Regions from separate parts of the Thaumasiovibrio subtropicus genome, predicted to be linked through region 3. Evidence: predicted binding sites of a transcription regulator. Region 3 holds the regulator's gene; each other region holds the start of a gene.
What was found. The regulator PurR, encoded in region 3, represses purine synthesis genes. The targets are predictions, from matches to a motif close to TNANGNAAACGTTTNCNTNA.

Region 1 (10,513 bases), 990 kb from region 3:
GATGTTAATCATCTTGCCGAGATAGCGACGAACAAACTCACCAGATAAGATGCGCATATACCCCGCCAGAATCACTAAGTCTGGCGTGTAAGCATCAATTTTATTGGCAAGCGCATCATCAAAGCTATCGCGGCTGTCGAAGGCTTTCGCATCTAAGCTAATCGCATCCACACCGGCTTGTCGTGCGCGCTCTAAGCCATAGGCACTCTCTTTATTGGAGAATACGGCTACAACTTGGCTGTCTGCAATCTTACCTTGTTCACAGGCATCCAGAATGGCTTGTAAATTCGAGCCACTGCCGGAAATCAGCACAACGATCTTTTTCATGGCTTAGATAATCTCTACTTGCTCTTCGCCTTCGGCTGCATCGGCGATCTTGCCGAGTAGCCAAGCGTTTTCACCTTCTGCTTTCAAGATCTCAATCGCTTGTTCAGCTTGCTCTTGAGGTAGAGCGATAACAAGACCAACACCACAGTTGAAAGTACGGAACATTTCGTAACGCTCAACGTTGCCTTGCTCTTGTAGCCAGTTGAAGATTGCTGGCCATTCCCAGCTGTTGCCATCAACAACGGCTTTGGCACCTTCAGGTAGAACGCGTGGGATGTTTTCCCAGAAACCACCACCTGTGATGTGAGAGATAGCATGTACATCGGTGCTTTCTAGCAGCTTAAGTACTGACTTCACATAAATCTTGGTCGGCTCAAGCAGGTGCTCAGAAAGTGCTTTACCTTCAAGCTCTTCAGAAAGATCAGCTTGAGACACTTCGATGATTTTACGCACAAGCGAGTAGCCATTCGAGTGAGGACCACTTGAACCCAGTGCAATCAGTGCATCGCCCGCTTTCACTTTGGTACCGTCGATCACTTCTGATTTCTCAGCAACACCGACACAGAAACCGGCGACATCATAGTCTTCGCCATGGTACATGCCAGGCATTTCAGCCGTTTCACCACCGATCAGTGCACAACCTGACTGCAGACAACCTTCACCAATACCCGCAACAACAGCCGCTGCCGTATCAACGTCTAGCTTACCTGTCGCGTAGTAGTCCAAGAAGAACAGAGGCTCTGCCCCTTGAACAATCAAATCGTTTACACACATGGCCACAAGGTCGATACCGATTGTGTCATGCTTTTTCAAATCCATTGCCAAGCGTAGCTTTGTACCTACGCCGTCCGTACCTGAAACCAGTACAGGCTCTTTGTATTTTGTTGGTAGCTGGCACAAAGCACCAAAGCCACCGATACCGCCCATCACTTCAGGACGATGGGTGCGCTTTACCACCCCTTTGATACGATCAACCAAAGCATTACCAGCATCGATATCAACACCCGCATCTTTGTAACTAAGAGAAGAATTATTGCTGCTCACAAGGGGACCCTCACCGCATTGAAGATAAAAAAGCGGGGCTATTCTAACAGCAGACGTCACCTAAAGGAAAACGTTTGCGTAAAAATATTTTTTCTAGTTATTGTCACGCTAAATTGGCGTGCTGAGATGTGATGAGTACGTGCTGCAACAGAAGATAATGATGAAGTGCATGAAAATGGTGTGATTAACTATACGAAAATAGGCAGTTAGTGGGTGCGGATAGCTGCCATATTCGTGGGTCTGAGGTATAATTTCCCCATATTTATCAGTTCGAAGAATAACTAATTAGGACAGCATTCTATGAAAATCGTTGAGGTCAAGCACCCGCTGGTTAAGCATAAAATTGGATTGATGCGTGAAGGTGATATCAGCACCAAGCGTTTCCGTGAGTTGGCAACCGAAGTGGGTAGCCTATTGACCTATGAAGCAACGGCGGACTTTGAGACTGAGAAAGTGACCATTGAAGGGTGGAATGGCCCCGTTGAGATCGATCAAATCAAAGGCAAGAAGGTCACCGTTGTGCCTATCTTACGTGCTGGTCTTGGTATGATGGACGGCGTACTGGAGCATATTCCTAGCGCGCGAATCAGCGTGGTTGGTATCTATCGTGATGAAGAAACCCTTGAGCCGGTGCCTTACTTCAACAAGCTGGCTTCTAACATTGATGAGCGAATGGCATTGGTTGTCGATCCGATGTTAGCAACGGGTGGTTCAATGATTGCCACGATTGACTTGCTGAAAGAGAAAGGCTGTAAAGCGATTAAAGTGCTGGTGCTTGTCGCGGCACCTGAAGGCATCGATGCGTTGGAAAAAGCGCACCCAGATGTTGAGCTATATACTGCCGCTATCGATGAGAAGTTGAACGACAAAGGTTATATCGTGCCGGGCTTAGGTGACGCTGGCGATAAGATCTTTGGTACTAAGTAAGCACTGAGTCATCTTCGAGAAAAGGGCGTAACCGCTGGGTTACGCCCTTTTTTGTTGTTTAACCGATGTGCGATGACTCTGTTAGCTATGTTTGGATGTGTCACCCAAGTCTTTTGGGAGCACGAGGTTTAGAAGGATAGCGACAATACCACAAAGGCTAACGCCTTCTAGGCTATGCTCACCAATGCCTAATGCCATGCCACCAATACCAAAAACAAGTGTAATCGCGACGATGACAAGGTTTCGAGGTGCGTTCAAATCTACTTGGTTTTTGATCAGTGTATTCAAACCCACCGTGGCAATGGATCCGAACAGCAAAATCATGATGCCGCCCATCACAGGGACTGGAATTGTTTGCAATAGCGCACCAAGCTTACCGACAAATGCGAGTGTAATGGCAGTAATGGCAGTGTAGGTCATGATCACCGGGTTAAATGCTTTGGTCAGCATGACAGCGCCTGTGACTTCACTGTAAGTGGTGTTTGGTGGAGCACCAACCATAGAGGCAGCAATGGTTGCTACGCCATCACCTGCGATGGTGCGATGCAGGCCAGGCTTCTTGATATAGTCCTTTCCGGTCACATTCGATATCGCGAGCATATCGCCGACGTGTTCGACGGCAGGTGCAATTGCTACCGGGATCATAAATAGCACAGCGCTGAGATTGAACTCAGGCAAGGTAAAGGCTGGCATGGCTAGCCAAGCGGCTTGCTGCACGGGCGTGAAATCAACCACACCAAAAAACAGACTCATGCTGTAGCCAACAATGATGCCGGCCATGATAGGGATCAGTTTAAAGAACCCTTTTGCAAAGACGCTGACGGCAATTGTGGTCAGCAATGAAGCGGCAGCAATGAACATCGCGATACTGCCATCAATAAGTTGCACCGCACCATCTCCGGTCTTGCCAAGGGCCATGTTGACGGCGACAGGGGCTAGCCCTAAACCGATCACCATGATCACTGGGCCAACCACAACAGGGGGAAGTAATCGATGAATGATGGCAACACCGCGTACTTTGATGAGACCGCCGAGGCAGATATAAACCAAGCCTGCAGCCATCAGTCCGCCCATGGTGGCAGGGATCCCCCAGTTTTGAACACCAACAATGATAGGGGCGATAAAGGCAAAAGAAGAAGCGAGAAAGATGGGGACTTGGCGTTTGGTAATGAGTTGGAAGAGAAGGGTACCGGCACCTGCGCCGAAAAGAGCAACATTGGGGTCTAGGCCGGTCAGCAACGGCACTAAGACCAGAGCACCAAATGCAACAAATAGCATTTGCGCTCCTTGGAGTATATGCAACATAATTAGCCTCGCAAAAAAACAAAATCGGCAGATCTTATCACTTGCCCTGCTTACTGCCTACCACTGTTATATTTGTCAGTTATAAATCCTGTTATTTTCACACGATTTTCGGTGCAAAATGTGCGGAAAATGGCACTTTAGTCCTTTGGTGTGTTCTAACCGAAAGGACAGAAAAAAATGCCTTACCAGACTACGACGGCAGTTAAGGTTGCCTTCACTGTCTAGTTGTCCAGATATCGATTTCGAATCAACAATTTGTGTTGGGTTAGGGTATTATTAATTTGGTCAATTAAATGAGCCATTAGTGATAATCTAGAAAAGCGTTATCAGTATGCTTGAAATTGACCTGACATAAGGCAGGTAGAGTGACACCTTGATGCATAATGCAATTTATCAGTGCTGAAACGGTATTAGGGCAAGGCTGTCGGTTTTGCCAAACAGAAAAGCAGTAATTTAGTGATTTGTGAATCTTTTTTGTCTTAAAACATTGCTGCCCTAAAGGGTGGACAGTAAGATCATCATAGAGTGATAGTTTAACGAGTGAAGTATGTTTAGAGTGATTTCAATGGCCCTCGGCTTGTTTTTCGCAGCTTGTAGCGTAAACGCAGCAACGGTGGCCAACCTGTATCATGTGCAGGTACCGCTGGCCGACAGTGATCGTGGCAGCGAGCAAGCAGCTAGGGAAGCCGCCTTCGAACAAGTGTTGATTAAGCTGACCGGCGATGAAGCCATTCTGGATAATGAAGCGTTGAAAAAAGCCCAGTCAAGTTCAAGCCAATATGTCCGGCAGCTTAGCTATGGCCAACTGGATGGGGCGAGAAGCTTGAATGTGGTGTTTGAACCCGCGCAAATGCAAGCGTTATTGACTCAAGCGCAAGCCTCATTCTGGCCTCAGGAGCGTCCATTGATGCTGGTCTGGATGGTGGAAGAAGACAATGGTCGTCGCCAAGTTGTTTGGGATCAATCAACAAATCCAGCCATAGGAAAAATTAAGCGCGCTGCAGATAGTCGCGGTGTTCCTATGTTGATGCCTGTGGGTGACTTTGATGACCAAACTGCCGTGACTGTGCCCGATATTTGGGGCGGCTTCGCGCAACCTGTTGGTGTGGCTTCTGAACGCTATGCAGCAGAATCTGTGCTTATGGTGAAAAGCCGAACACGCACGGGTGAGAAAGCGTTGGAATGGAGCCTGTATCCTGTCAATGCGAAAGTGATGCAAGGCCCAAGACCAGAAGTGGTACGTGGACAAGCATTTGGTGATGATGCCTATGATCGGATGATGGCGGATATTGCTGCCTTTTATGCTAACCGTTATGCGGTACCTTTGGGTGTGAAAGGCGAAGAAGGTCTGCAAATCACGGTCACCAATATTGATCGCTTTGAAGAGTTGGTCGCCATCGAACGTGCGTTAACTGCATTGCCGAGCGTGGCATCAGCAAGCATGGTGCAGTTTACTGGGAATCAAGCTAACTTTGCGATCAACTTATTGGGTGATGAGGCGACATTTGAACGTGAGTGGGTAGGGCATAGTCAGGTTGAGAAGGCCTTTACACCCGCGCCACCGGTCATTGATGTCAGTGGGGCTGAAACAACCCAACCAACCCCTCTTCGTCCCGTTTATGCATGGCAGTAAGACTGGATTGATGGAAAGCCTTAAAGAGATTAAAACCGCTGTTTACAGCGGTTTTGTTACATCTGAACGCTTATTTTGATTCGTGCTGAAAACGGGCTTTTTCTGCTTTCTCTACTTCAGAGAGTTTAGGCAGCCTGCTGCCGAGCTCTTTGCCTTTAGCTCTAGCGAAATAGGTGTTAGAGACAAAACTGCTGCTGACTAAAATGAGTTCAATGACAGCAAGCCATCTCTCCCCTTCATCAATCCAAAGAATCGTAAAGGCATGCATAAAATAGAGCATCAACACAAAGTTAGCCCAAGCATGCGTATAGGGCTTACCTTGCAAGATACCTTTCAAGGGAAAGAGGAGTGGCGGTACCCAAAGCGCGAGCAAAAAGTATCGTGATAGTTGCTCGTGAGGTGATAGCCATCCATGCCATGAAATGACCCAAGCGAATAAGCTGAGATAGCTAACGAGGGCGAGCTTTCGCCATGTTGTAGAGACAAATTTCATAACAGTTTTACCGCGGTTTGCGCCAACCTTTTCCCCATACATTGAGCCAGTTGGATCTCTTCCTTCGTCAACCCATGACTGAGGTGAACCACATGACTTGGGCCATAAGGTGTGCCCCCTGAACGTGTTTCGTGCAACGTTGGCTCAGAATATGGCAGCCCTAATACCATCATGCCGTGGTGAAGGAGTGGCAACATCATGGATTGTAATGTCGTCTCTTGGCCACCGTGTAGCGAGGTAGAGCTGGTGAAAACGCACGCGGGCTTTCCCTCTAAGCTGCCGGACAACCACATTTTACTGGTGCTATCGATGAAATGCTTGAGTGGAGCAGCCATGTTGCCAAAACGCACAGGACTACCCATGGCGAGTCCAGCACATTGTTGTAGGTCAGCTTCGCTTACCAACGGGTCTTGACTGCTTATACGCGTTTCCTCTGAGGTAATCTCAGCAACAGTACGTAGTTTTGCTTCACAGCCGGGGACTTTTTCAATGCCTCGCGCGATCTGCCTAGCCAGAGCGCGAGTAGACCCGTGTCGGCTGTAATAGAGCACCAAAAGAGTTGCCATTAGAGGATATCCAACACCTGCTCGGGTGGACGACCCAATGCGGCCTTATCGCCGTTGACGACAATAGGTCGCTCGATTAGCTTTGGATTATCAACCATGGCTTGGATGAGCGTTTCTTCACTCACACTGGCGTCTCCTAGGTTTAACTCTTTATAGAGGGCTTCTTTGGTACGCATTAACTGACGCGGATGATCAAAGTTAAGTTGCTTGAGCAAGGTGACAATTTGCGCGGCATTAGGTGTGTCATCTAAGTATTTCACCACGGTTGGCTCAATGCCTTTTTCTGTTAATAAAGCCAAGGTTTCGCGGCTCTTCGAGCAGCGTGGATTGTGATAAATGGTAATTGACATAGTGCTTTCCGGTGTTGTTAGAAATATGTTGTGATTGTATGTGTTTTCAGAAGAGGAAACAAAAAAGAGGACAGAAAATCTGTCCTCTATCATGTTGTTAGCGCGGTATAGGTTTGGGTATTACAAGGCTTCGAATCGTTGTCTCGCGATACGGAGTTGATCAATGCGCGCATCATAAATTGACTGCTGCATCGAGCCTGTTTCAACGATGCGGCTGGCCTGAATATAGTCGGATATTGCCTGATCCCAACGACCTCTTAGCGCAAATTGCTCTGCACGCGTTGCCAGTTCACCAGCACGATCCCCTGTTTTCGCATAGGCTTCATTGAGCATGGCCCAGCCGTTAAGATCGGTTGGATAGTCAAAGGTATAGCGACTAAGTAGTGGGACGGACTCTTCGTACCTTCCCGCTTCGTGCAAGACATAGACTTGGTTGATACGCAGTACCGCATTCCCCGGAGATCGAGTAAGGGCGGTCTCTAATCTTGCCAACGCCTCGTCGTAATGCTGCTGTTTGACATCTAAATCGGTCGCCGCATCAATGTAGTACCGGTTGTAGGGCTCTGCTTTGAGTAGCGGATCGAGTAACGACTTGGCTTTGTCATAGCGGTTGTTGTCGATATGGACCAAGGCTTGGCCGTAGTGTAGTGCGTTTTTACGTTCAGCCTTGTTGCGTCGTAGCTGTCGCTCAAACCAATCCAGTGCGGCGTCGCCCTCAATGCCTGCATGACGTGCGACGATACGTGAACGTGCATGATAATAGCGTGTGCCGTCTGGGTCATTCACACGGCCGAATTGCGCAGCGCGCTCGCGACTTTCAGTTAAGCGCTCTTCTGGTAATGGGTGGGTCAGTAACATCGCGGGAGGCTTACTGGCATAGCGGTACTGCTCGGCCATACGACCAAAGAAGCGTGGCATGGCTTGTGGGTCAAAGCCGGATTTCGCTAATGTCGACATGCCGATGCGATCTGCCTCGCGCTCATTACTGCGGGTATAGTTGATTTGGCCTTGCATTGAGGCCGCAGTGGTAGCGTGTAATGCCGCTATTCCGGCCTCGGGTGCGGCTATTGCTAACATCAGTGAGCCAATCATGGCAGCCATGGTCGCGGGTGATCGCTTTGCTTGCTCTTCCATACTCCGCGCAAGGTGACGTTGGGTGACGTGAGCAATTTCGTGTGCTAGAACAGAGGCGAGTTCACTTTCGGTATTGGCATGAAGAAAGAGCCCTGAGTGAACACCAATGTGTCCGCCGAAAAAAGCAAAGGCATTAATATCGCTGTTCTGAATCAGAAAAAACTTAAACGGTGTACGGACATCGCTGGCATTTGCGACCAGCTTACTGCCCAAGTTGGTGAGATACTCGTTTAGCAAAGGGTCAGCAATGATGGGCTGACTGGCGCGCATCATGCGCATGTAGGCATCGCCGTACTCGATCTCTTTATCGATAGTCAATGTCGACGCTGCCGCGGTGCCCATATCTGGCAGCGAGGAGATATTTGCTGCCGCAGGCGTGATACTCAGGCAGGAAATCAGAAAATAGGTCGACAATTTAGAAAATTTAAACATGACGGGCGAAACGACCTCGGTTATTCTCTTAAGTCTGTATAAGACACCAAAACCTCGTAGAGGTTTACTAAGGCTTATCAGCGCGTGTTATCTCTTTCAATGTCATCAACGCTTTTCTGTCCTGAGTTCAGGGAACGTTCAGTTATTAGCGCGGTTTAGGCTGCTATGTTGATGAGGCTCAAAAGTATAATAGCGATTGATAAAAGCGTATGACAATACAAATCCTTGATTTGAAGAATGAACGTTGCCCTATGGCACTGTTACTCGCGAAGCGAGCGGCGTGTCAGTTGTCAGTGCATCAACGACTCGACATTCATTTGACTGACACGGCAAGCCTTCAGGATATTACCCGTTATTTAACCCAGCATCACTATTCAGTATCAATGGAATGTGAATCTGAGTCGGTTATGCGTCTCAGAGTGATAAGAGAAGAATAAACCCATGTTTGAAATGTTGAACAGTTGGTACAAACGCCGCTTTTCTGATCCCCATGCGACCGCACTTCTCGTATTGCTGGTGGTCGGTTTTCTTACCATTTACTTCTTTGGGCATTTGATTGCACCCGTGCTCGCCGCCATTGTGTTGGCGTATCTACTCGAGTGGCCAGTGATGCGCATGACCAAACTGGGTGTACCGCGCACGATGTCCGTGGTGGTGGTGATCGTGCTGTTTATGGGTGTGATGCTATTGGCGCTCTTTGGTTTACTTCCGACGGTTTGGCGTCAGGTCATCAATCTAGTCGCGGATATTCCGAACATGTTTAATAGCTTCCAAGGGTTCGTGCTGAGTTTACCTGAGCGTTACCCTGAGCTAGTTGATGAGGCGCAAGTGGTCACTGTGATGGATACGCTGCGCTCTAAAATGCTTGGCGTGGGCGAAACGGTACTCAAAGGCTCTGTCGCTTCTTTAGTGAGTATAGCAACCTTGGCCGTCTATCTGATTTTGGTGCCCCTCTTAGTCTTTTTCCTGCTGAAAGACAAAGATGAAATGCTCTCTATGCTGAGCTCTATTCTGCCCAAGAATCGCCGTTTGACGAACAAAGTGGGTGACGAGATGAACCTACAGATCTCAAATTACATTCGCGGTAAAGTTACTGAAATCATGATTGTGGGTGGGGTGTCTTATGTCACCTTCTTGGTGCTTGGTCTGCAATATGCGGTGCTATTAAGTGTCTTGGCGGGTTTTTCAGTATTGATTCCCTACATTGGCGCTGCCGTGGTAACGATTCCTATTGTGATGGTGGCACTCTTTCAATGGGGTGTTGGGCCTGAAGTCTGGTGGGTCTTGGTTGCCTATGGTGTTATCCAAGCGCTCGACGGCAATGTCTTAGTACCTATCCTTTTTTCAGAAGCGGTCAATTTGCACCCTGTGGCAATCATTATTGCGGTGCTCGTCTTTGGTGGTCTGTGGGGTTTTTGGGGGGTCTTCTTTGCCATCCCGCTCGCGACATTAGTTAAAGCCGTATGGCGCGCTTTTCCATCCCCCGATGAGGATGCTGAACTGACGGCTAAGTAATGCGGCATTAAAAAGGCAGCTTGCGCTGCCTTTTTTGATCGTGAGAGGGGGTGCTCAAAGCTTACTCGCCATTGAGATAGCGGAGTACGACTTCGTGGTGATCTTTGGTTTTGAACTTATCAAATACTTTTTCAACCACGCCTTCTTCGTTGATCAGGAAACTAATGCGATGTAAGCCATCGTAGACTTTCCCCATGAATTTTTTCTCGCCCCAGACGCCGAATTGGTCGGCAACTGCGTGATCTTCGTCTGATAGCAACGTGAAGTTGAGGTTATCGCGCTCGATAAACTTAGGGAGACGCTTTACCGCATCAATGCTCACCCCTAAGATCTCAACATTGTGACCTTCAAACTCGGCCTTGCTGTCGCGGAGTGCACATGCTTGGGTAGTGCAACCCGGCGTCATTGCCTTTGGGTAGAAATAGACTAAGACTTTTTTGCCCGCAAAATCGCTCAGTGTGACCGTTTCGCCATCTTGATTTAGCAGTGAAAAGTTGGGCGCAGCATTACCTGCAGCAAGGTATTCCATGATGTCTTCCTATAAATTATTTTGATTGAAGGTGACGGTTCCTGTGGCGTTGAGCTCAGTGCACAGGTTTTCAAATTCTTCTTGTATTTGAATAATGTGGCACCCTTCAGGTAAGCGACTGCTAATGTAAATAACTAATTGCTTAGTACCATCTTTATTCATGTGTGTGTTGGCGCTTAGCGCGGTGAGATCGATACTCCGCTCAGCCATAAAATGTGTGAACCGGACAATGAGTCCAGGTCCATCACCCAGCGCAAT
Region 2 (10,513 bases), 1.7 Mb from region 3:
CGCTGCCAGCAGAAAATGGAATCACGTGGTGGCAACCGTCAAGCGTAAGTCAATGTAATCTAGATTGAAACGTCGGCATTGGCCGACGTTTTTGTCTTACTCTTGTCTTCTTAGCGTGTATACTTGTTCATCATTGAACCAGACGATAATCCGTACAAGGTAAATGATGACTTCCCAGTATGCCCGTCTCGTACAGACCGCTGCGTGGGCAGCAACCCTCGTTGCGACACTTTTGATGCTTGTTAAGCTTGGTGCTTGGTGGCATACCGGCTCAGTGACAATGCTCGCTTCACTGGTCGACTCCTTACTTGATATGGCTGCCTCAGTCACGAATCTCATTGTGGTGCGTTATGCGCTACAACCCGCAGACGAAGAGCATACCTTCGGCCATGGTAAAGCGGAATCACTTGCCGCGCTCGCTCAAGCGATGTTTATTACTGGCTCAGCCTTTTTCCTTCTTCTGAATGGCTTTGAACGCCTGTTTAGGCCGCAAGACTTGGTTGAACCTGGCTATGGTGTGGCAGTCAGTGCTTTTGCCATTGTCGTGACGCTATTGCTGGTGACTTTCCAGCAATACGTGGTCAAAAAGACAGGTAGCCAAGCGATTGCCGCAGACTCATTACATTATCAATCTGATCTTTATATGAATGTGGCGATTATGGTCGCTTTAGGATTAAGTTGGTGGGGGTGGGGTCAGGCAGATGCGCTCTTTGCGATCGGTATCGGGGTTTATATTATTAAAGGTGCCCTTATGATGGGCTATGATGCTGTGCAGACTTTGCTCGATCGGCAATTGCCTGCTGAAGAAGTCGATAAAATCGAAAAGCTTGCCTGTGGTGTCAGGTTGGTAAAAGGGGTGCACCAAGTGCGTACCCGTCAGTCAGGTCCTGTGAAGTTTATTCAATTACATTTGGAGCTTGATGATGACTTGAAGCTAGTGGATGCCCATCGGGTTGCCGATCAAGTGGAAGACTTGCTTGAAGTGGCGTTTCCGGGCGCAGATATCATGATTCACCAAGATCCTGTCTCGGTTGTCGATACAAAACGCGAGCATAAAGGGGATATTTGCTAACATTTTGGTAGCAAATGAAAGTCAAACAATGGAATAATTACAGGTCGGCGCTGAAAGTCAGGGTCGAACGTGATGTGAATCAACAAAGTTTTTTATCAAAATTGTAATACTCCTACATTAGTAAGAAAGTTACAGTTTATCAGGCGGGGCAGAGAGGGTCTCTGCAGATTGGGAGGGGGAACCCCAATCGCTCGTTTCAGGAATTTTTTCAATTCCCAATGTCAGAGGGTAACCATGATTAAGAAGATTGGTGTATTGACCAGTGGTGGTGACGCACCGGGTATGAATGCTGCAGTTCGCGGCGTGGTACGTTCAGCATTGTCTGAAGGTTTAGAAGTTTATGGAATTTATGACGGCTACCTAGGCCTTCATCAGAACCGTATTGAAAAATTAAACCGTAACAGCGTCTCAGATATTATCAACAAAGGCGGTACTTTCCTTGGCTCTGCGCGTTTTCCAGAGTTCAAAGATGAGAAGGTGCGTGCTCAAGCTATCGAAAACCTGAAGATGCACGGTATCGACGCGCTTGTTGTTATTGGCGGTGATGGCTCTTACATGGGTGCTAAGAAGCTAACCGAGATGGGCTTCCCATGTATCGGTCTGCCAGGCACTATCGATAACGACGTTGCAGGTACGGATTATACTATCGGTTACCTGACAGCCTTGAACACGGTGATCGATGCGATTGACCGTCTACGAGATACGTCGTCATCACACCAGCGTATCTCTATCGTTGAGGTAATGGGACGTCACTGTGGTGATTTGACGCTGATGGCTTCGATTGCTGGCGGCTGTGAGTACATCATCACGCCAGAAGTTGGCTTGAACAAAGATGAGCTGATTTCGAAGATCAAAGAAGGCATCTATAAAGGTAAGAAGCACGCTATTGTTGCCATTACCGAGTTGATGACGGATGTCAACGAGTTGGCGCAGTACATCGAAGCCGAAACAGGCCGCGAAACACGAGCGACGATTCTCGGTCACATTCAACGTGGTGGTCAGCCAACGGCATTCGACCGTGTTTTAGCCTCACGTATGGGTGCTTACGCGGTTGAACTTCTGATTCAAGGCGAGGGTGGTCGTTGTGTGGGCATCCAAGAAGAGAAGATGGTTCACCACGACATTATCGATGCGATTGAAAACATGCGTCGTCCATTCAAGAAAGACATGTACGAACTGGCGAACAAGTTGTTCTAATTGTTTTGATTGAAAATAAAAACGCAGCCAAGTGCTGCGTTTTTTTATGTCTGCGATCCTTTGAAGAAAGGATGTTCAACATAGAAAAAACGCGCCACAGTGGGCGCGTTTCTAAAAGTAGCGTAGCGAGAAAATTACGCTTTTTTCGCTTCTGCCGCTGCTTTAGCGATAGCCGCAAAGCTTGCTGCGTCTAGTGAAGCACCACCGACTAGCGCGCCATCGATATCTGGCTGTGCGAAGTAAGATGCTGCGTTCTCAGGCTTAACAGAACCGCCGTATTGGATAACAACTTTTGCTGCTACGTCTGCGTTCTTCTCAGCAATGTGAGCACGGATAGTTGCGTGGATACGCTGTGCATCTTCAGCCGTTGCCGCTTTACCAGTACCGATTGCCCAGATTGGTTCGTAAGCGATGATTGCGCCTTCAAGTGCTTCAACACCGAGTGCGTTGATCACTGCGTCAACTTGACGTGCACATACTGCTTCTGTTTCGCCTGCTTCGTTTTGCGCTTCTGACTCACCGATACAGAAAACGGGTGTTAGGCCGCTCTCTTTTAGGAAGCCAAACTTCTTAGCAACGAACTCGTCTGATTCGTTGTGGTATTCACGGCGCTCTGAGTGACCGATGATGATGTGGCTTGCACCGAACTCTTTCAGCATTGCTGGAGAGATGTCACCTGTGAATGCGCCTTGTGCGTTTACGTCTACGTTCTGAGCACCCAGAATGATGTTGCTGTCAGCAAGTAGTGCTTCAGCTTGTGCTAAGTACATCACTGGTGGTGCGATGGCAACGTCAACACCTTCAACACCGTTCAGTTCGTTTTTCAGACCTTCGATCAGATCCTTGACCATTTCCTTGCTGCCGTTGAGTTTCCAGTTACCCATAACTACAGGTTGGCGCATAGCTATTCTCCAAATTTAAATTAACGTAAAAAATCGCTGATTCGTAACACTATACCAGCGGTTCCTGAAAGTTTTACTGCTTAAAATCATTATTGGGTCTGGTTGTACCTGTGCTGGGTTAAAAAGTAAACATTTGGCGCGAAAAAAGGTTCTTGAGGGAGGATTTTAGGCGAATTTAGCCAAAGAAGTGTAGGTGTAGCGACACTTCTGGTGCTTGGCTTTTGCCTCTAATTAGCGATTTGGATACCCTGAATGTTGAGCGCTTGTTAGGAAAAGGAAATGGGCGATGCCAAATCTGATAATGGAATACTCTGAGCCTGTCGCAGAGCAGGTGAATATCCCTGCTTTGTTAGATGATTTACATCAGGTGAGTTTAAATAGCGGTGTTTTTGCGGGTGATGATGTGAAGTCTCGCGCTTATGCGTGTCAGCATTGGCAAATTGGTCACACTGAAGATAGCCAAGATTTTATTCATATTACGTTTACGTTGTTAAGTGGCCGCGATGAGGCAACGAAGAAAGAGTTGGGTGCACAGCTAATGAGTGTGTTGCGTGACCGCGCCTCCAGTGTGCACAGCTTGACGATTGAAATGCGAGATATGGAGCGAGAAACCTTCACCAAGGTTTTGCAGTAACCGTTGGAATGAAAAAGAAAGCGCGACACTGAGTCGCGCTTTTTGATCCTGTCTTGAGTCCTGATGGTGTTGTCAGGAGTGGAATTGAATCTCAAACACCTCGGCTTGGTGTTCACGTAGTTGAGCGGGATCGTTGAGCGCCAGGCTGAAGCGGTGCAACTGAGTTTGTAGCTCACCCATCAACAACACGTTCGCGTGATTGGGATTTTTGCTGTAGCTGATCACTCGCCGTATATGGCTCATTTGTGCTCGGAGTCGCGGTTTCATCGCGTCGTTTGCGCGGTCTATTACCTCTTCACTCATTCGAGTGCGTAGCGCTTCAAGTTGATCCGGGTGATGCTCAGCCATGTGCATCATCTCATCGAAAGAAGGCAACTTCTGCATACTCTACTCCTTCTGCCTCTTCGCCCAATAAACTCTATTGATACTTCTGAGACTAGGAGGCATTCCGACGACCAGCAACTCCGTTGTCGACTCATTACTGAGAAATGATGGACATATGCACCAGTGTCACAACTTAACCAATTGTCATTGCGACACTTTTATTACCGCGCAATTTTTCGTCTACCAGTAGTGTTCCATGGTGATCTGTCCCGGTTCGCGGCGTAAGTGTTTTTTTAATCCGCGGGCTTCGAGGAGGCTTTTTGTCTCTTTGACCATTTCAGGGTTACCACAGATCATGACATGGCTGTTTTCAGCATCAAGAGGCACCCCAACCATGCGCTCGAGCAGCCCATCGGTTAACGCATAGGTTATTCGCCCATTAAGCGCGCCGGGGACGGGTTCGCGACTCACAAAGGGTTGCACAATCAGTTGATCTGGATAGTGAGCCTTTAACTCATTGATCTCGCCTTGGTAGCTGAGGTCAGCGGCGTAGCGGACCGCATGGATTAAGACGACTTTACGAAAGCGACGCCATACCTGCTTTTCTCGTAATATCGAGAGGTAAGGGCCAATGGCGGTGCCTGATGCAATCATCCACAGTACCTGCGCATCCGGGACTTCGTCGAGGGTGAAAAAGCCATTAGCGCGGGCAGTAATGAGCACTTCATCGCCGCTATCTAAAGCGTGTAGTCGAGGTGAGAGTAAGCCATCAGCAACACGAGTGGCATAGATCTCGACACGGTTTTCTTCGGGTGGATTGACGAAGGAGTAGGCGCGTTGAACCCTTTTGCCATCAATATCGAGTGCAAGTTTTGTAAACTGGCCCGCTTTAAAGGGTTCAATATTGGCTTCTAACACCAAACTGAACAAGTTGTTGTTCCAGTGTCGATTATCAATAACAGTTGCAGGGATCCAATCAGCCATACGTACTCCTTAGTCGTTGACAGTGATACGGTAAGCGCATCGGCGTTGACCTGCGATGATATGTTCCGTTCGGTCGACCGTGCATTGGGTGCCTAACAGGCGGCGAAAAATCTGAAGCTCAGACTGACATAATGTTTGGGATTTGGTAGCGGCACGACAAATGGGGCAATGATTCTCGACAAGCAAAAAGTCTCCATCATCGGCATCTAGTAACTCAGCCATATACCCTTCTTGCTCTCTAAGTGTAGTCAGTTTTTCCAGCTTTTCTTTGATTGTTGTGACTGAATTGAGGCTAGTTTGATAGTGCTTAAAGCTATTCTCTTCGCGCGCTCGGATGACGGCCGACATGGCCGCTTGATCTAAGGTATTCTCCATCGCTTCAATCAGCTGAATGGAGAGATCCGCGTGACGATCAGCGAAGTGCTGGTGTCCCAGTGCAGAGAGTTTCCAGTGACGTGTAGGCCGACCCACCTTGACCCTTTCGTCAAAAAAAGTGATCAACCCTTCTTGCTCTAAGCCTTGCAGGTGCTGGCGCGCGCCCATGGTGGTCATGGAAAATTCATCTGCGAGTTCTTTGGCTGTGGCGCTGCCAAACTTTTTCAGGCGTTGGAGTATTTTGTCTACCGTCTTCATTACTTACGACTTCCATCTAAAGAGCGTCTGGTAAAGCAAACACTTTATTTATTAATCCTAGCTAACTGTTTGCTGTCGCGGCAAGTGTTATAGAAAAAAATGCGTAAGGGAGGGAGATATAGCGGAAAGCGGTGAGGAGGAAAATAGGGACTGATACCGCCGTAGCGATATCAGTCGGCAGACTTACAGTACCTGCTCTTTGACTCCGTCATCTTTACGATCGAGGTAGTGAGTCGATTTGATGCGGCGGATAGTACGGCATTTACCGCGAATAAGTAGCGTTTCTGTGGTCGCCATGTTGCCTTGGCGTGTGATGCCATCGAGTAGGTCACCTTTGGTGATGCCCGTACCAGAGAAAACCACATTGTCACTGCGCGCCATATCGCCTAACGCCAGTACTTTGTTGGTTTCAATGCCCATCTCTTTACAACGCGCGATTTCTTCTTCACCAAGGCGACGATTTTCGTCGTTGTCACCTTTGACCTCATGGCGTGGAAGCAAGCGGCCTTGCATATCACCGCCCAGTGCACGAATGGCAGCAGCCGAAACCACACCTTCTGGTGCGCCGCCGATACAGTACATGATGTCGACTTCACTATCAGGCATACAAGTAAGGATAGAGGCGGCTACATCGCCATCTGGCACTGCGTAAACGCGCACACCCATCGCTTGCATTTCTGCGATAACGGCGTCGTGGCGAGGTTTAGCAAGGGTAATGACAACAAGCTCTTGCAGAGATTTGTTCAATGCAGCAGCAATGTTGTTTAGGTTATCGGCAAGCGGCAAGCTTAAATCGATTTTACCGGCAGCCGCTGGGCCAACAACCAACTTTTCCATGTACATGTCTGGTGCTTTGAGGAAAGAATCTTTTTCACCAGCCGCAAGAACAGCAAGGGCATTGTTCTGTCCCATCGCTGTCATACGTGTACCTTCAATCGGGTCTACTGCGATATCGACCGCATCACCGCCTTTACCTACTTTCTCACCGATATAAAGCATAGGTGCTTCATCGATTTCACCTTCACCAATGACAATCTCGCCATCAATATCGGTTTTGTTCAGCAGAATGCGCATTACTTCTACCGCAGCTTGATCAGCGGCGTTTTTGTCGCCACGGCCAAGCCATTTGTAGCCAGCTAGTGCAGCACCTTCTGTGACACGGGAAAAAGCCATCGCTAAGTCGCGTTTCATGATAACTCCGAAAGATAGATAAATGGGGGCTATAAACTCGGCGGGGATTCTAGCACAGCTAGGGAAACGTTTGCGTCATTTGTCGGTGGCTTTATGAAATTTTTTACTGATGACAGCGTAATGGATTGATTTTTTATTCCAAACAAAGGCGGTTTGAGTAATTGAATAAAAACGCTTGTACTTGTGTCAGCCATCCGTCAAAAGTGGTCTTTTTTCAGGCGGTCATGCCTGAAATTTATCAAATTGGGTAGCCCTTGTTCGCAAGCTGGTTACAATAGGGCTCTCTGCCTGAGGGCAACTTGTTTATCGACGCTCGGGATCGCCCGGCAATGGAAGGTGAAAACTATGTCAATCGAGATTCTTGAGAAGCTAGAAGCCAAAGTACAGATGGCTGTGGATACCATTTCCCTGCTACAAATGGAAATTGAAGAACTGAAAGAAAAGAATGCAACGCTGGAGCAAGAATCGAGTGAATTGCGCAGTGGCCGTGGTTCTTTAGAAGAAGAGAACCAGCGCCTACGTGAAGATCATCAGCAATGGCAAGCACGTATTCGCGCATTGCTTGGCAAAATGGATGACGTGGAGTAATAATCCCGTCCGTTGGCGCGGCACGCCGCGCCAAGCCTATTTACGCTTCTTCGTCAGTATCGTCTGCTATCTCTAGTGGCTCAGGTGATAAAATCACCCCAGTCAGATCTGCATACACATAATCTTCCGGTAAGAAGGTCACGCCACCAAAGTTGACTGGTGTGTCGATTTCGCCTAATCCCTTATCGTCTGCACCCACAGGGATAGATGCGAGAGCGTGAATACCGATGTCTAACTCTTCCAGCTCTTCCACATGGCGAACACAGCCATAGATAATGAGTCCTTCCCAGCCATTATCCAACGCTTGCTGTGCGGTATCGAGATCGACCAGTGCGCGCCGCAATGAGCCACCGCCGTCGACAAGCAGTACTCTGCCTTCACCGTCTTGGCTCAAGGTTTCGCTGATGAGGCGATTATCCTCAAAGCACTTGATAGTCGTGATCTGACCGCTGAATGTATTGCGACCGCCAAACGCGCTGAACATAGGTTCGACCACGTCCACTTGATCGGGGAAGATGTCACACAGTTCTGAAGTATTGTATTCCATAAGCTAACGTCTTGCCGTGGTTGAGGAAAGTACTGTAAATCCAGTATAACTGCCTGCTGCGCCTTTGCAATCAGTTCGCAAGGTAACAATGCGTGGTTAAGCTAACATGACACCGGCAGCAAAGAGCAAATTGGTTAATAGCGCGCATTTCACCATGGTAGCCATCATAGGTCGAAGTGCTGCGCCATCTGCGGAGCGATGAACGGCCAAACCGTGTTTGAGTAAGAGTGGCGAGGCGAGCAGAAACAACCATCCGAAAGGCGACTGAATTTCGAATGCAGCGAATACGGTTAAGCAGAGCACGGCGCCGCCAAGCAAAAAGAGATGGTATGCACGCCCCCAAGTAGGTCCCATGCGCACAGCCAGCGTCAGTTTTCCGCAGGCTTTATCGTTATCGATATCGCGCAGGTTATTGATATTCAATACCCCAACGGCGAGTAGACCACAGGCGGTCGCAGGCAGAAAAACCAATGACTCGATGGTGCCCGTTTGCAAGTAGTAAGTACCAGCAACACCTAACCAACCAAAAAAGATAAGCACGGAAAGGTCGCCTAGGCCCATATACCCATAGGGCTTGTTGCCGACCGTGTAGGCAATCGAAGCGATGATGGCCATCGCGCCTAGCAGCATAAAGCTGAACAAGTCTTGGGTACTGTTTGTTGCGAGTAAAATTAATGACAAACCACTTGCAACGGTGAGGAGCAGATTAAACGCGATCGCGCGTTTCATGCTAGCTAAAGAAACAGCGCCGGACTGAATCGCCCGCTGTGGGCCCAACCTGTCGTCATTATCTGTGCCTTTTACCGCATCACCATAATCGTTTGCCAAGTTGGATAGTATCTGCAGCAGTAAGGCCGTTAATAGTGCCAGAGCCGCAATACTCCAAGAGAACGGATGTTCAATGGCAGCGACAGCACTGCCGCAGGTGATTGACGCAATGGCGAGAGGGAGGGTTTTAGGTCGAGCAGCACTTGCCCAAATCGATAAAGAAGATGACGACATTTCTATCACTAACTGCTGTAAACATGGGGTAATGATATACCCAAAACTTATTAAGTTGCAGTTTCTACGCCAATTTCTATCTCAGCATGCTGCGATGGCAGTGTGATCACAAGGGATTGATGTGAAAAAGCCCCGAGTATTCGGGGCTTTGAACAGGTTTTGTGGGTGCGCTAAAGAATGAAGCGGCTTAGGTCTTCATCGGCGACCAGCTCACCAAGGTGAGATTTTACGTACTCGGCATCAACGTTAAGCGTCTCACCGGACTTCTCTGTTGCATCGAATGAAATCTCTTCCATTAGACGCTCCATGACAGTGTGCAGACGACGCGCACCGATGTTTTCTGTGGTTTCGTTGACTTGCCAAGCTGCTTCGGCAATCTGGGTAATCCCCTCTTCACTGAAGCTGACGTTAACCTCTTCTGTTTTAAGCAGGGCGGTGTACTGCTCTGTCAGGGATGCTTTAGGCTCGGTGAGAATACGTTTGAAATCATCGCTGCTCAGTGCTTCCAGTTCAACACGAATCGGTAAACGGCCTTGTAATTCCGGGATAAGATCGGAAGGTTTAGCGACTTGGAATGCGCCTGATGCTACAAAGAGGATGTGGTCTGTTTTCACCATGCCATGCTTGGTCGATACCGTGCTACCTTCGATGAGTGGCAGCAGATCGCGTTGAACACCTTCACGCGAGACATCTGGGCCCGACATTTCGCCACGCTTACAGATTTTGTCGATTTCATCGATGAAAACAATCCCGTTGTTTTCGACCGCATGAATCGCTTGCTCTTTTAGCTCTTCAGGGTTAACGAGTTTCGCTGCTTCTTCTTCCGTTGCCAACTTGAGCGCCTCTTTGATTTTCATCTTGCGGCTCTTCTTCTCTGTGTTACCAGACAAGTTTTGGAACATGCTCTGCAGCTGATTGGTCATCTCTTCCATGCCAGGAGGGGCCATGATCTCGACGCCAACCTGTGGCGCGGCGACATCGATGTCGATCTCTTTGTCATCGAGTTTGCCTTCGCGTAGTTTCTTACGGAAAGATTGACGGGTGCTAGAGTTGCTTTCGGCTTCTTCTGCTTGACCCCATGCATCACGCGGCGGTGGCAGTAGCGCATCGAGAATACGTTCTTCGGCTTGTTCTTCAGCACGGAAACGTACTTTTTCCGTTGCTTGCTGATGCGTCATCTTGATTGCGACATCAGTCAGGTCGCGAATGATGGTTTCCACTTCCTTACCGACGTAACCCACTTCGGTAAATTTGGTCGCTTCCACTTTGATGAAGGGCGCGTTGGCGAGCTTCGCTAAGCGGCGAGCGATCTCTGTTTTACCGACACCAGTAGGACCAATCATCAGAATGTTTTTTGGCGTGACTTCTGGACGTAGGTCATCGTTCAGTTGCATGCGACGCCAACGGTTACGCAGCGCAATAGCCACGGCACGTTTGGC
Region 3 (10,513 bases):
GGTTTTGCCTCTCCTACCTGTACCGATAAAGATAAGCAAGCCGTTGCGGAGCTCGCGCCACTAGCAGGCGTGGAAGATCTTGATGCTTTCATTAAAAACCTGCTCATTGCAAAAACGGACATTGAAGGTCTAACCCCTGCAGAGCTTGTCGAGAAAGACTTAAAAGCATACCCATTCAACGATCGTCAAGTGATTGTCGGTCAAGTAGAGCTAGCGACTATGGATCAAGTCGCTGATCAGATCGACGCACTTGAGGCGGATCTCGAGCGTCGCTGTTCAGAAGAAAGCCTCGCGTTTGCTGCCCTGATGCTTACCGATATCACCACCAGCACCACGCGTTTACTCTACAAAGGCGAATGGAGCAGCAAGATTGATGCACACGCAGAAAGCGGAGTGCTAATCATGGAAAACACCCTAAGCCGCAAAAAACAAGGCTGGCCTTGGCTTCAAGGTGTGCTTGCTTGATAAACGCAAAGAGGTAGCCAGTTGGCTACCTCTCTCTTTCATCACACGCGTTTAAATTAAAAACTGATCGCCATAAGACCAAACGCTAAAATCATCAGCAAGATGCCGCCCGCAAAGGTCAACGCAAGTTTCAATTCTGTATCCATGACTCTTCTCCCCTAAGCATGCTGTCTTTAATTCAATATGCAACCCCAACACGATGAGTATAAAACACTTTAAAAATACAAAGTGTTAACAAATTCACAACACTGAAACTTAGCCTTAATTTTAGAAAGGTTTTATCGTGACAACTTGGGTGGCGTTTATTTTTTGTTCTATTGCAACATTTTACCAACAAGCATCCACGACTAAACATTCACATGCAATGCAACTCTATTTACTAAAGCACGAAAAACCGTGCACCGCGATCTTACCGTGTGAATAAAAACACACATTACAGCACCAAACACCAATCAACAGCGAGTTAACAACATTTAAATATCGCTATGCCGCAACTTTTTAGTGCCACTGTGTAATTTTCAACCACAAATCAGATTAAACACTATAAACAGAAATAAAAATAATATTCTGCCATCTCGACAATAAATAGAGAATGTGACGAGAATCACCCCAGTAACACGCTTACATATTACCACTAACGAGATAAATGTCGGTTTATTACATTACTAAAACGTAACAAAGCAGAAACATCATCTATTGAGTTATCATCTATCAAACGATAATCTGCACAGGTCACATTTAGCGAATCATCCCGAATTCGCAAACACAACATAAATCAAATAAGAAGTATCCCCTAAACTAAAGGAAATAGTTAGGGCATATAACTACTAGGAGTTTAAAATGCAACGAGAACAGTGGGGATCCCGCGTAGGATTCATATTAGCTGCTGTTGGCTCAGCGATAGGCTTGGGCAACATCTGGCGATTCCCTTATATGGCTTACGAAAACGGTGGTGGCGCCTTCTTTATTCCTTACCTTTTTGCCATGCTCACCGCAGGTATCCCATTCATGATCATGGAATTCACCATGGGTAGCCGTCTTCGTGGCGCTGCACCTCGTGTATTCGGTAAAATTAATGCCAAACTTGAGTGGCTAGGCTGGTTCCAAGTCTTTATTGCAGCGGTTATCGCAATTTACTACGTTGCCGTCATCGGTTGGGCAATCTCTTATATAGGCTTCGCGTTTAAGCAAAGTTGGGGTACGGATCCTAATGGCTTCTTCTTTAGCGAATACCTGAAACTCGGTGGCGACAATACACCTAGTAGCCTAGGTGCTATCCAATCGCATATCGCGGGACCAATGCTACTCGCGTGGGGCATTACCTTTGCCGCTATCTTTGGTGGCGTTAAAGGTGGCATTGAACGCGCAAGTAAGATCATGATGCCATTGCTGTTCATTATGGTGCTTGCCCTGATTGTACGTGTCGGCTTCTTGCCGGGTGCGACAGATGGCCTTAACTTTATGTTTAAGCCTGACTTCAGCCGTATCCTTGATCCTACCGTCTGGTCTGCAGCATACGGTCAAATCTTCTTCACACTGAGTGTGGGCTTTGCCATCATGTTGGCCTATTCAAGCTATTTGCCAGAGAAGTCTGACATCAACAACAACGCCATGATGACAGTCTTCATCAACTGTGGTTTCTCTATCATGGCTGGTGTGATGATCTTCAGCATCTTAGGTTACATGGCGCACCAACAAGGTGTCCCAGTTACTGATGTAGTTGAAAGCGGTGTTGGCCTAGCGTTTGTTACACTACCAACCGCAATTAACTTGTTACCAGCGCCGCACATTCTTGGCCCACTCTTCTTCTTCGCTTTGACTGTCGCAGGCCTAAGCTCAATGATTTCTATCATTGAAGCGGTGACTTCTGCGGTGATCGATAAGACCAAACTATCACGTAAAGTGGCGGCTATCTTGGTGTGTGGTATCGGTGCTGGACTTTCAATGGCATTTGCGACCAATGGTGGTCTACTACTACTCGACTTGGTCGACTACTTCATGAACAACGTTGCTCTGCTTGGTAGCTGCTTGATTGAGCTTATCCTTATCGGCTGGGTTGTAAACAAACTACCTGAACTACGCACACACGCTAACAGTGTTTCTGAGCTCTCTGTTGGTCAATGGTTTGATTTCTGCCTGAAGTTTATTAGCCCCGTGTTGCTGGCGATCATCTTGGGTAACAATCTGTTGACGACGCTAAAAGAAGGCTACGGCGGTTACCCACAATTTGATCAAAATATCTTCGGTTGGGGACTGGTCGCTGCCATGTTTATTGTCGCTGCTATTGTCAATGTAGCAAGCAAACCAGTTACTGACGTCACGGAGGCTTAAGATGGACATAAGCGCAATTATAATGATGATCATTGGCTTCGGTTGTACTTGGGGTGGCGCAGCACTGTGTATTCGCCGTGCGATGAACAGTAAATAGTCATCCAACGAAGACAAACCGTTCCAAAGACGAAAAACAGCACCTTCGGGTGTTGTTTTTTTCCTCTTAAAAGGTATCATGTACGCATAATTGATTTTCAGTTTCATAACGTTCGCGTTACACTCTTCAGGGTAAACTTCATCTTCAATATCAACGAAATATATAGGAAGTAGTATGAAGCGCATGACCCTAGCAATAACATTGGCACTCACTGCTTTAACCGTGAAGGCTGGTGAAAAAGAGTGTCAAAGTGAGATGTACCACAACTACGTAGACGCAAGCCTTGAGTGGTATCAAGACCTCGTCAGCGTTGCTGTAGAACAAGATGAATCGCTCACCGATGTAGCAGAATGGTTCCTCAATGGCCGTCGCACTCACTTCTTGTTTAATCGCACCGCAGTCGATTGGTACCTCAGCAATGAACCTGAAAAATTGCAGTTAGCATTATCTGTTGAGTCTTGGTTAACACTAGACCAAGCCGAGATTCGTGCACTTTCTGAGAGTCAACACGCACTTTCTGATGATGCCAAAGCAATGTATGAACTGCGACAAGCGAAACCCCATAAACAGAATTACCAATTACGCAGTGCTTTTGCTGACCTGTTAAGTCACCCAGACAAAATTGATGGTCCGCTAAAGTCCTATAACGAAAAAATGACTCAGTTGGCGGAGATGAACTGCCAACAATAACTTACGGTAGGCGCTATGCAAAGAAACACACTGGCAACACTGATCACCGCAACACTTTTAACTTCCGCTTCGGTCTCGGCAAATGTGATGCCCCCGAAAGACAATGGCTTTTCCGGCGATATAGGTGTCAGTGTGTTTTACACCTCCGGTCATTCACAGTTCAACATGGACGACGGCGCTGTCACCGACAGTATCTATGAAAAGGGAGAAAAAGAGTCTGATTCAACCATTGCCCCACTCGGCAACCTCAATTACACCTTCAACAATAAGCAGAGCCAACTCTTTCTCGGTGCAAGCCGCGCCGATGTGGCGGTTGGTCGCTTACACCTTGAGTTTGGCTATCGTCATTGGCTAGCAAACAGCACACAGCTCTCTTTTAGCGTGATTCCCGGCATCGTCGACAGTGAAACTTGGCAGGACCCCTATGTCGCCAATCAAACGCGTGTCATTTCAGATACCAACTCAAAAGCGTTTCGCTTTCAGGCTAACAATATCGTAGGCAGTGGCGTTAGTTGGGAAATCGCCGCGGGTGAGATTGAGATTGAAAATGAAAAAAGCGGCACCACAGACCCTAGCTTTGCGGCTATCAACAAATCCCAATTAGACCGCAACGCAGACGTGCTCTTTTCCGAGCTCGGTTATGCCTATATGGTCAATCGTGGTTTGATTCTGCGCGCTGCGATCGATTATCTCGATTATGGTGCTAAAGGTGATGCCATGGCCTATCAGCGCATTGGTGCGGAAGCATCGGTCATTCTGAACACGCGCCGCAGCTCAATTGTTACCACATTCGGTTTTGGGTCATCTTCGTTTGATCAATCCCATCCTATTTACAATAAAACGCGCGATGACAGCGACTACAGCATTTTCGTCGCTTATGAGTATCGTGAGCCCCTCGGTTGGAAGAACTGGTCGGTGATCAGTTTGATTGGCTACAATGAGACAGATTCGAATATCGATTTCTACGACGAAGACAGTCTACTCACTTCAGTGGGCATGAACTATCGTTTCTAGTCCGTTCGATAAAGGGGTGACAGCGTCACCTCTTTGTCATTAAATATTTCCTACCTTTCGCTGAACCAACATCACTTTCCACATCAAATAATGGTGAATGCCCGTTTTATCACCAATTGCACTCGCTTCTTACTTTTCCTTACGGTCAAAGCGGTTTTTTTTCTCATATAATTCAGATACCCTCTGTTTTTTGAATCACCATTTGCGTTGGCACTTAGAAGAAAAACGACAAATAAAGCCAAAAGGGACGCTGGACAAAAAATGTCAACTTTCACAAAACCTGCTGAAGCGACGCTAGAAAATCTGTTTCGCATTTTCACCATACCAGAAGCGCCGGGCTCAACACTCAGTTCCATAGAGACTCAAATCTCTGCGAACCTTAACGACTTTCTGCGCACCCACATTGCCGCAAAAGAGAAGCCCCTCGCCGAGATCGAAAAAGACTTCAGTGGTGCAGATATTCCTGAACACCCGAGCTACGTTTCAGAGCACACCGAATTTTTGCTAGAAAAACTGGTGGCGCAATCTGTGCATACCTCTGCGCCCAGTTTTATCGGCCACATGACATCAGCCCTTCCCTACTTCCTGATGCCGTTATCTAAAATCATGATCGGTCTCAACCAGAACTTGGTGAAGATTGAGACCTCGAAAGCCTTTACGCCCCTAGAGCGTCAAGTGTTAGGCATGTTACATAATCTGATCTATCAGCAACAGAGTGACTTCTACGACACTTGGATGCACAGCGCGGAACATTCACTCGGCGCATTTTGTTCTGGTGGTACCATTGCGAACATCACCGCACTCTGGGTTGCAAGAAATAACCTCTTAAAGGCTGACGGCGATTTTCAAGGCGTCGCTCAAGAAGGGTTGTTCCGTGCCATGCGCCACTATGGCTATGACGATATCGCCGTATTGGTCTCTGAACGTGGTCACTATTCATTGAAAAAGGCGGCAGATGTCCTCGGCATTGGCCGTCGCAGCCTTATCCCTGTCAAAACCGATGACGATAATCGTATCGACCTAGACGCACTGAATGAGAAACTGGCGGAGCTCAAAGCCAACAATATTAAGCCTTTTGCGATTGTCGGGGTTGCTGGCACCACAGAAACGGGCAACATAGACCCACTTGACGCCCTCGCCGATATTGCGCAAGCGCACGATTGCCATTTTCACGTTGATGCCGCTTGGGGTGGCGCTACCTTAATGTCTGACAACCATCGCCACCTGTTAAAAGGCATTGAACGCGCAGATTCCGTCACCATTGATGCTCACAAACAGCTTTATGTCCCTATGGGTGCCGGTATGGTGATTTTCAAAAACCCGGCGTCCATGGCTTCGATTGAGCATCACGCCGAGTATATTCTGCGTAAAGGCTCTAAAGATCTCGGTAGCCATACCCTTGAAGGATCGCGAAGCGGGATGGCTATGCTGCTCTTTGCATGCCTTAACGTTATTAGCCGCCAAGGCTACGAAATGTTGATCGACCGTGGTATCACCATGGCGGACAATTTTGCTCACTTAATTGATAGCCGTCCTGAGTTTGAACTCGTTACCCGACCTGAACTCTGCTTGCTGACCTATCGCTATGTCCCTGTCGAGGTGCAACACGCGCTGGATAAAGGGACACAAGAAGAAGTGACTCGCCTACATGAGCTTCTCAATGACCTAACCAAGTTCATTCAAAAGCGCCAACGTGAGTCTGGTAAGTCTTTTGTCTCTCGTACGCGTATCAATCCCGCGCGCTGGGATCGTCGCATCACCACGGTATTCCGGGTTGTACTGGCTAACCCGCTCACCACAGAAGAAATTCTTGAATGTGTCCTTGATGAGCAAAGTGATATCGCTAAGCAGAGCATCATTAGCCTGCCTAAATTGCTCGAGCTTGCGAGACAGATAAACGCACGACAGTAATCAACTACCGCCGCCTCAACAGGCAAAGCTTAAGAAGCAAGCAACAGGAAGCAGACTAACGCGGCGAGTTCAAGGCAAAGGGGTAACGGAATGGCTTTCCCCTTTCGAACACATTTAACGCAGAAATCGGGGCGCTAGTCGCTTCCCAAAGCGCGAGTTTTTTGGCTCGCCACCTTTGTTACTGCTTTTTGATGTAGTCGACTAGACCTTCAAAGCAGTGCCGCGATGGCAAACCTAGAAACTCGCGCTGAACAAGCATCTTGAGGTGACTTGAGTATATTCAAATAAGCATCTTCTTTTTGCTCTCCTTAAAAAGCATCTATACTTTCAGTGTGTTATGCAGAGTGTAGATGTGGCTATGAACGACCCATTGATTAATGAAAACCGTGCCCAAATGTACTGGTGGTTTTCTTCTTTGTTTTTTACTGAACTAACAGAGAAACAACTGCAGCATTATATGAGTCCACAGTTTCTTGCTTTTATTCAGCAGTTGTCAGAAGCAGAAGAGCTACAAGATGCCTCAGAACATTTCTCTCATGCCCTCACCCGGTTAAATTCCCGAGAAGATGTACAATTAGAGCTTGCCGCAGATTTTTGTAGTTTATTTCTAACAGGTGATCGCGCCAGTGCAATACCTTATGCCTCAGTCTATTTAAGCCAAGATAAATTAACCCACGGCGAAACCGCACAAGAAATTCGCGCACTACTGATAGAACATCAAATCGGTTTAGATGCGCAACATAATGAACCCGCAGATCACATTGCGATTATTCTCGACTTTGTTGGTAACTTAATCATTAATATGAATAAACATGAAAGCGACCAGCAAATTGCGAGACACCTCAATGATCAAATCGACATTATCCAGCGTTACCTCGTCAAATGGGTCCCCCAGTTTGTCGATCGCGTTAGTCAAAATGACCGCTTTGGTTTTTATGCAACCAGTGCAGAACTGCTTCAAGCTTTTTTGATATACGACTTAAGTTACTGTATTGAACAGTATCAAAGGCACCACACTACACCATGATGTTATTTAATGACACAGACTGCAAATACGGCCAGTAACTCGAGATGGGATTGCATCGAGCGTATAAACTACCCAAGCAATTCGTAAACCCATAGTGCTGAATAGTGATAAACACGTAGACAAGTGGTGAGAAATGCCGCAAGTGGTACCCCTGATATCACAATGTCGCGCTAAAATTCCGTATATCATTTCATAAAGATTGCACTATCGTCCTTACTCAGTAGAATGTGAACGCAAGCGATTACATAATGAAATGTTGCTGTGACCGTTTACACGCAACCACTCAATAATAGCCAGCGATGCGTACTGCTGGCAGATACGATATTAGAAGAAAAAAATGGCAACCATTAAAGATGTTGCGCGCATGGCTGGCGTCTCAACGACGACTGTCTCGCACGTAATCAACAAAACTCGATTCGTCGCAGAAGCTACGCAGAAAAAAGTGTGGGAAGCAATCGACGAACTCAACTATGCGCCAAGTGCCGTTGCGCGTAGTTTGAAGTGTAACTCTACCCGCACTATTGGCATGTTAGTAACCAAATCTAACAACCCTTTCTTTGCCGAGGTGGTTCACGGCGTTGAAGAGTATTGCTACAAAGCCGGCTACACACTGATTCTATGTAATACCGAAGGCAACTTTAACAAACAGCGTGATTACCTACGCATGTTAGCTGAAAAACGCGTCGATGGTCTTCTCGTCATGTGCTCAGATCTTGATGACGAACTACTTGCCATTCTCAATCGTCAAAAAGATCTACCGATGGTCATTATGGACTGGGGACCAGAATCTGTTACCACAGATAAGATTCGCGATAACGCAGAGAAAGGGGCGTATCTCGCCACGCGTCACTTCATCGACAATGGCCACCAAGAGATTGGTTGTGTGTCAGGCCATTTGCAGCGCAATACCTGTGTCGAGCGCATGAAAGGATTCAGTGCCGCGATGCAAGAGGCGAACTTGCCTATCAATCAAGATTGGATTATCGAAGGCGACTTTGAGTGCGAAACGGCAGTGAAAGCGGCGCAAGATTTCATCGCAATGGATCAACGCCCTACTGCTATCTTCTGCTTCAATGACATTATGGCGATGGCGTTAATCAGTACGTTTGAGCAGGCAGGTATTAGTGTACCAGACGATATTTCGGTGATTGGCTATGACAACATTGATTTATCTCCTTACTTTTCACCACCTTTAACGACAATTCACCAGCCTAAGCACCGTTTAGGTAAAAAGGCAGTCGAGTTACTGATGGCGAGAATTAAAGATAAAGAACACGATAGCCAATTATTCGTCATGGAGCCCGAATTGGTAGTACGTAAGTCTGTAAAACGTATGAAATAAATTCATCATCTTTTTATAAATGCCTGCTTTGAGAACAAGCGGGCATTTTTTTGCCTTTTATGCAAATACGCCAATATTCTGTTCTGCACTTATCAAATTTCCCGTCAAAATTATGGTACCAATATCACGTTTTTATTGGGACGAAGATCAAAACCTATATTGATATAAGCTAAATATTGTCACGAACAGGGCAAACCATTCGAAAGATTGGGACGCAAAGCTTCCGGCCTAAATACAAGATTTTTAACGAATCTGGTAAATGGTAGCGGGGTTGCCGATGGAAAAACTAGTTGTACACACGGAAGTTGACAGAGCGTTGACATTCAGGAACTGCAGCTGGTCTATTCTTGGTTCCTAGCTCTGATTAGTGGTGACCTATTCACATAATCACCGAGATGTAGCATGGACAAACCAGTACTAAAAACTTCAATAAAGTTACTCAGTCGTTTTGGGACAATTAAGTCGCGTTCAATGTTTGGCGGTTTTGGCCTTTTCTTAGGCGAAACCATGTTCGCACTTGTTGTAAACGATAAACTTCACCTACGTGCTAACGCCAGTAACGAGCGTCAGTTCAAGGAGAGTCAATTCCAGCCTTACGTTTACAAAAAGCGTGGGTTCCCGGTTGTCACTAAGTATTATGCAATACCTGACACCTGGTGGGATGACGAAGATCAGATCATCTCTCAAGCATCCCTCGCACTCACCGCAGCGCAAGAGGATAAAAAGGATCAAGAGGCAAAAAAGGCGAAGTTGCCTGACCGAATCAAAGATTTACCCAATCTGAGATTGGCAAACGAACGAATGCTGAAAAAAGCGGGTATTACCACTGTTGAAGAGCTCGTAGAAAAAGGCGCTTTACAGGCATTCAGACAACTGCAAGACACGCAAGGCGAATCGCTAAACGTCGAATTACTTTGGGCATTGGAGGGCGCAATCACAGGGAAACATTGGTCTGTCGTTACCGAAGACCGACGTCAAGAGCTCCTGTCAAAGCTCGGTGGATGACGACTTTATAAGGCTAAATGCCAACAAATTCTGAGAAGGCTGACTTTCTATTGAAAGTCGGCCTTTTTACTTTTCAGCCCGCCATGACCAAGTACAGGGTCTATACTCCATTCATGGCACTCAGGTGGGCAATGTCATGGACAACAATACAACAACAACGTCGCAACGCAGTGATGAGTGGAAAACCTTTCTATTCATTGTCATTTTTCTCTTCCCTATCCTTTCGGTCATCATCGTTGGCGGATACGGCTTCTTCATCTGGATGATGCAGATCTTTTTCTGGGGTCCGCCCGGCCACGGCTAACAAACCATCTCAAACGCTTACTGACTTTCTATAACCACGCTTTTTTATCAGCGAGGCCACTATGAAAAAGCTTCTCTCCGCGATGTGGCGGACATTTCGACGCCCTGCGACAAGCATTAGCCTAGGCGTGCTTTGCTTAGGCGGATTCGTTGCCGGCATTATTTTCTGGGGCGGCTTTAATACTGCGCTAGAAGCAACCAATACCGAAGAATTTTGCATCTCATGCCATAACAAACCTGAGAATGATCTTGTATACACTGAATTGCAGCAAACCGTTCACTGGTCAAATCATTCTGGTGTCAGAGCCACCTGTCCCGATTGCCATGT

Region 1: the regulator PurR is predicted to act here: its motif matches at 1,434-1,453, upstream of purM (phosphoribosylformylglycinamidine cyclo-ligase).
Region 2: the regulator PurR is predicted to act here: its motif matches at 6,996-7,015, upstream of glpX (class II fructose-bisphosphatase).

The regions. Positions count from the first base shown of each region.
Region 1 covers NZ_AP023054.1:2,832,367-2,842,879, reverse strand. Annotated here, with positions in the region: gene purN (phosphoribosylglycinamide formyltransferase) at 1-327, opposite strand, end outside; gene purM (phosphoribosylformylglycinamidine cyclo-ligase) at 331-1,371, opposite strand; gene upp (uracil phosphoribosyltransferase) at 1,672-2,298, shown strand; gene TSUB_RS12585 (uracil-xanthine permease family protein) at 2,380-3,603, opposite strand; gene TSUB_RS12580 (DUF2066 domain-containing protein) at 4,151-5,236, shown strand; gene TSUB_RS12575 (DUF2069 domain-containing protein) at 5,307-5,729, opposite strand; gene wrbA (NAD(P)H:quinone oxidoreductase) at 5,726-6,295, opposite strand; gene arsC (arsenate reductase (glutaredoxin)) at 6,295-6,645, opposite strand; gene bepA (beta-barrel assembly-enhancing protease) at 6,766-8,211, opposite strand; gene TSUB_RS12555 (sulfurtransferase TusA family protein) at 8,421-8,648, shown strand; gene TSUB_RS12550 (AI-2E family transporter) at 8,653-9,726, shown strand; gene bcp (thioredoxin-dependent thiol peroxidase) at 9,788-10,255, opposite strand; gene TSUB_RS12540 (glycine cleavage system transcriptional repressor) at 10,265-10,513, opposite strand, start outside.
Region 2 covers NZ_AP023054.1:178,421-188,933, forward strand. Annotated here, with positions in the region: gene TSUB_RS00870 (CpxP family protein) at 1-48, shown strand, start outside; gene fieF (CDF family cation-efflux transporter FieF) at 167-1,072, shown strand; gene pfkA (6-phosphofructokinase) at 1,307-2,269, shown strand; gene tpiA (triose-phosphate isomerase) at 2,404-3,171, opposite strand; gene TSUB_RS00890 (5-carboxymethyl-2-hydroxymuconate Delta-isomerase) at 3,458-3,805, shown strand; gene TSUB_RS00895 (DUF3135 domain-containing protein) at 3,878-4,189, opposite strand; gene TSUB_RS00900 (FAD-binding oxidoreductase) at 4,370-5,113, opposite strand; gene TSUB_RS00905 (helix-turn-helix transcriptional regulator) at 5,123-5,746, opposite strand; gene glpX (class II fructose-bisphosphatase) at 5,930-6,937, opposite strand; gene zapB (cell division protein ZapB) at 7,283-7,525, shown strand; gene rraA (ribonuclease E activity regulator RraA) at 7,566-8,072, opposite strand; gene TSUB_RS00925 (1,4-dihydroxy-2-naphthoate polyprenyltransferase) at 8,169-9,074, opposite strand; gene hslU (HslU--HslV peptidase ATPase subunit) at 9,245-10,513, opposite strand, start outside.
Region 3 covers NZ_AP023054.1:1,845,018-1,855,530, forward strand. Annotated here, with positions in the region: gene TSUB_RS08315 (manganese-dependent inorganic pyrophosphatase) at 1-465, shown strand, start outside; gene cydH (cytochrome bd-I oxidase subunit CydH) at 522-611, opposite strand; gene TSUB_RS08325 (sodium-dependent transporter) at 1,306-2,796, shown strand; gene TSUB_RS08330 (MetS family NSS transporter small subunit) at 2,798-2,893, shown strand; gene TSUB_RS08335 (hypothetical protein) at 3,068-3,583, shown strand; gene TSUB_RS08340 (DUF2860 family protein) at 3,599-4,597, shown strand; gene panP (pyridoxal-dependent aspartate 1-decarboxylase PanP) at 4,859-6,508, shown strand; gene torD (molecular chaperone TorD) at 6,879-7,535, shown strand; gene purR (HTH-type transcriptional repressor PurR) at 7,873-8,877, shown strand; cyclic di-GMP riboswitch class I at 9,057-9,156, shown strand; gene TSUB_RS08360 (TfoX/Sxy family DNA transformation protein) at 9,280-9,882, shown strand; gene torE (trimethylamine N-oxide reductase system protein TorE) at 10,019-10,186, shown strand; gene torC (pentaheme c-type cytochrome TorC) at 10,248-10,513, shown strand, end outside.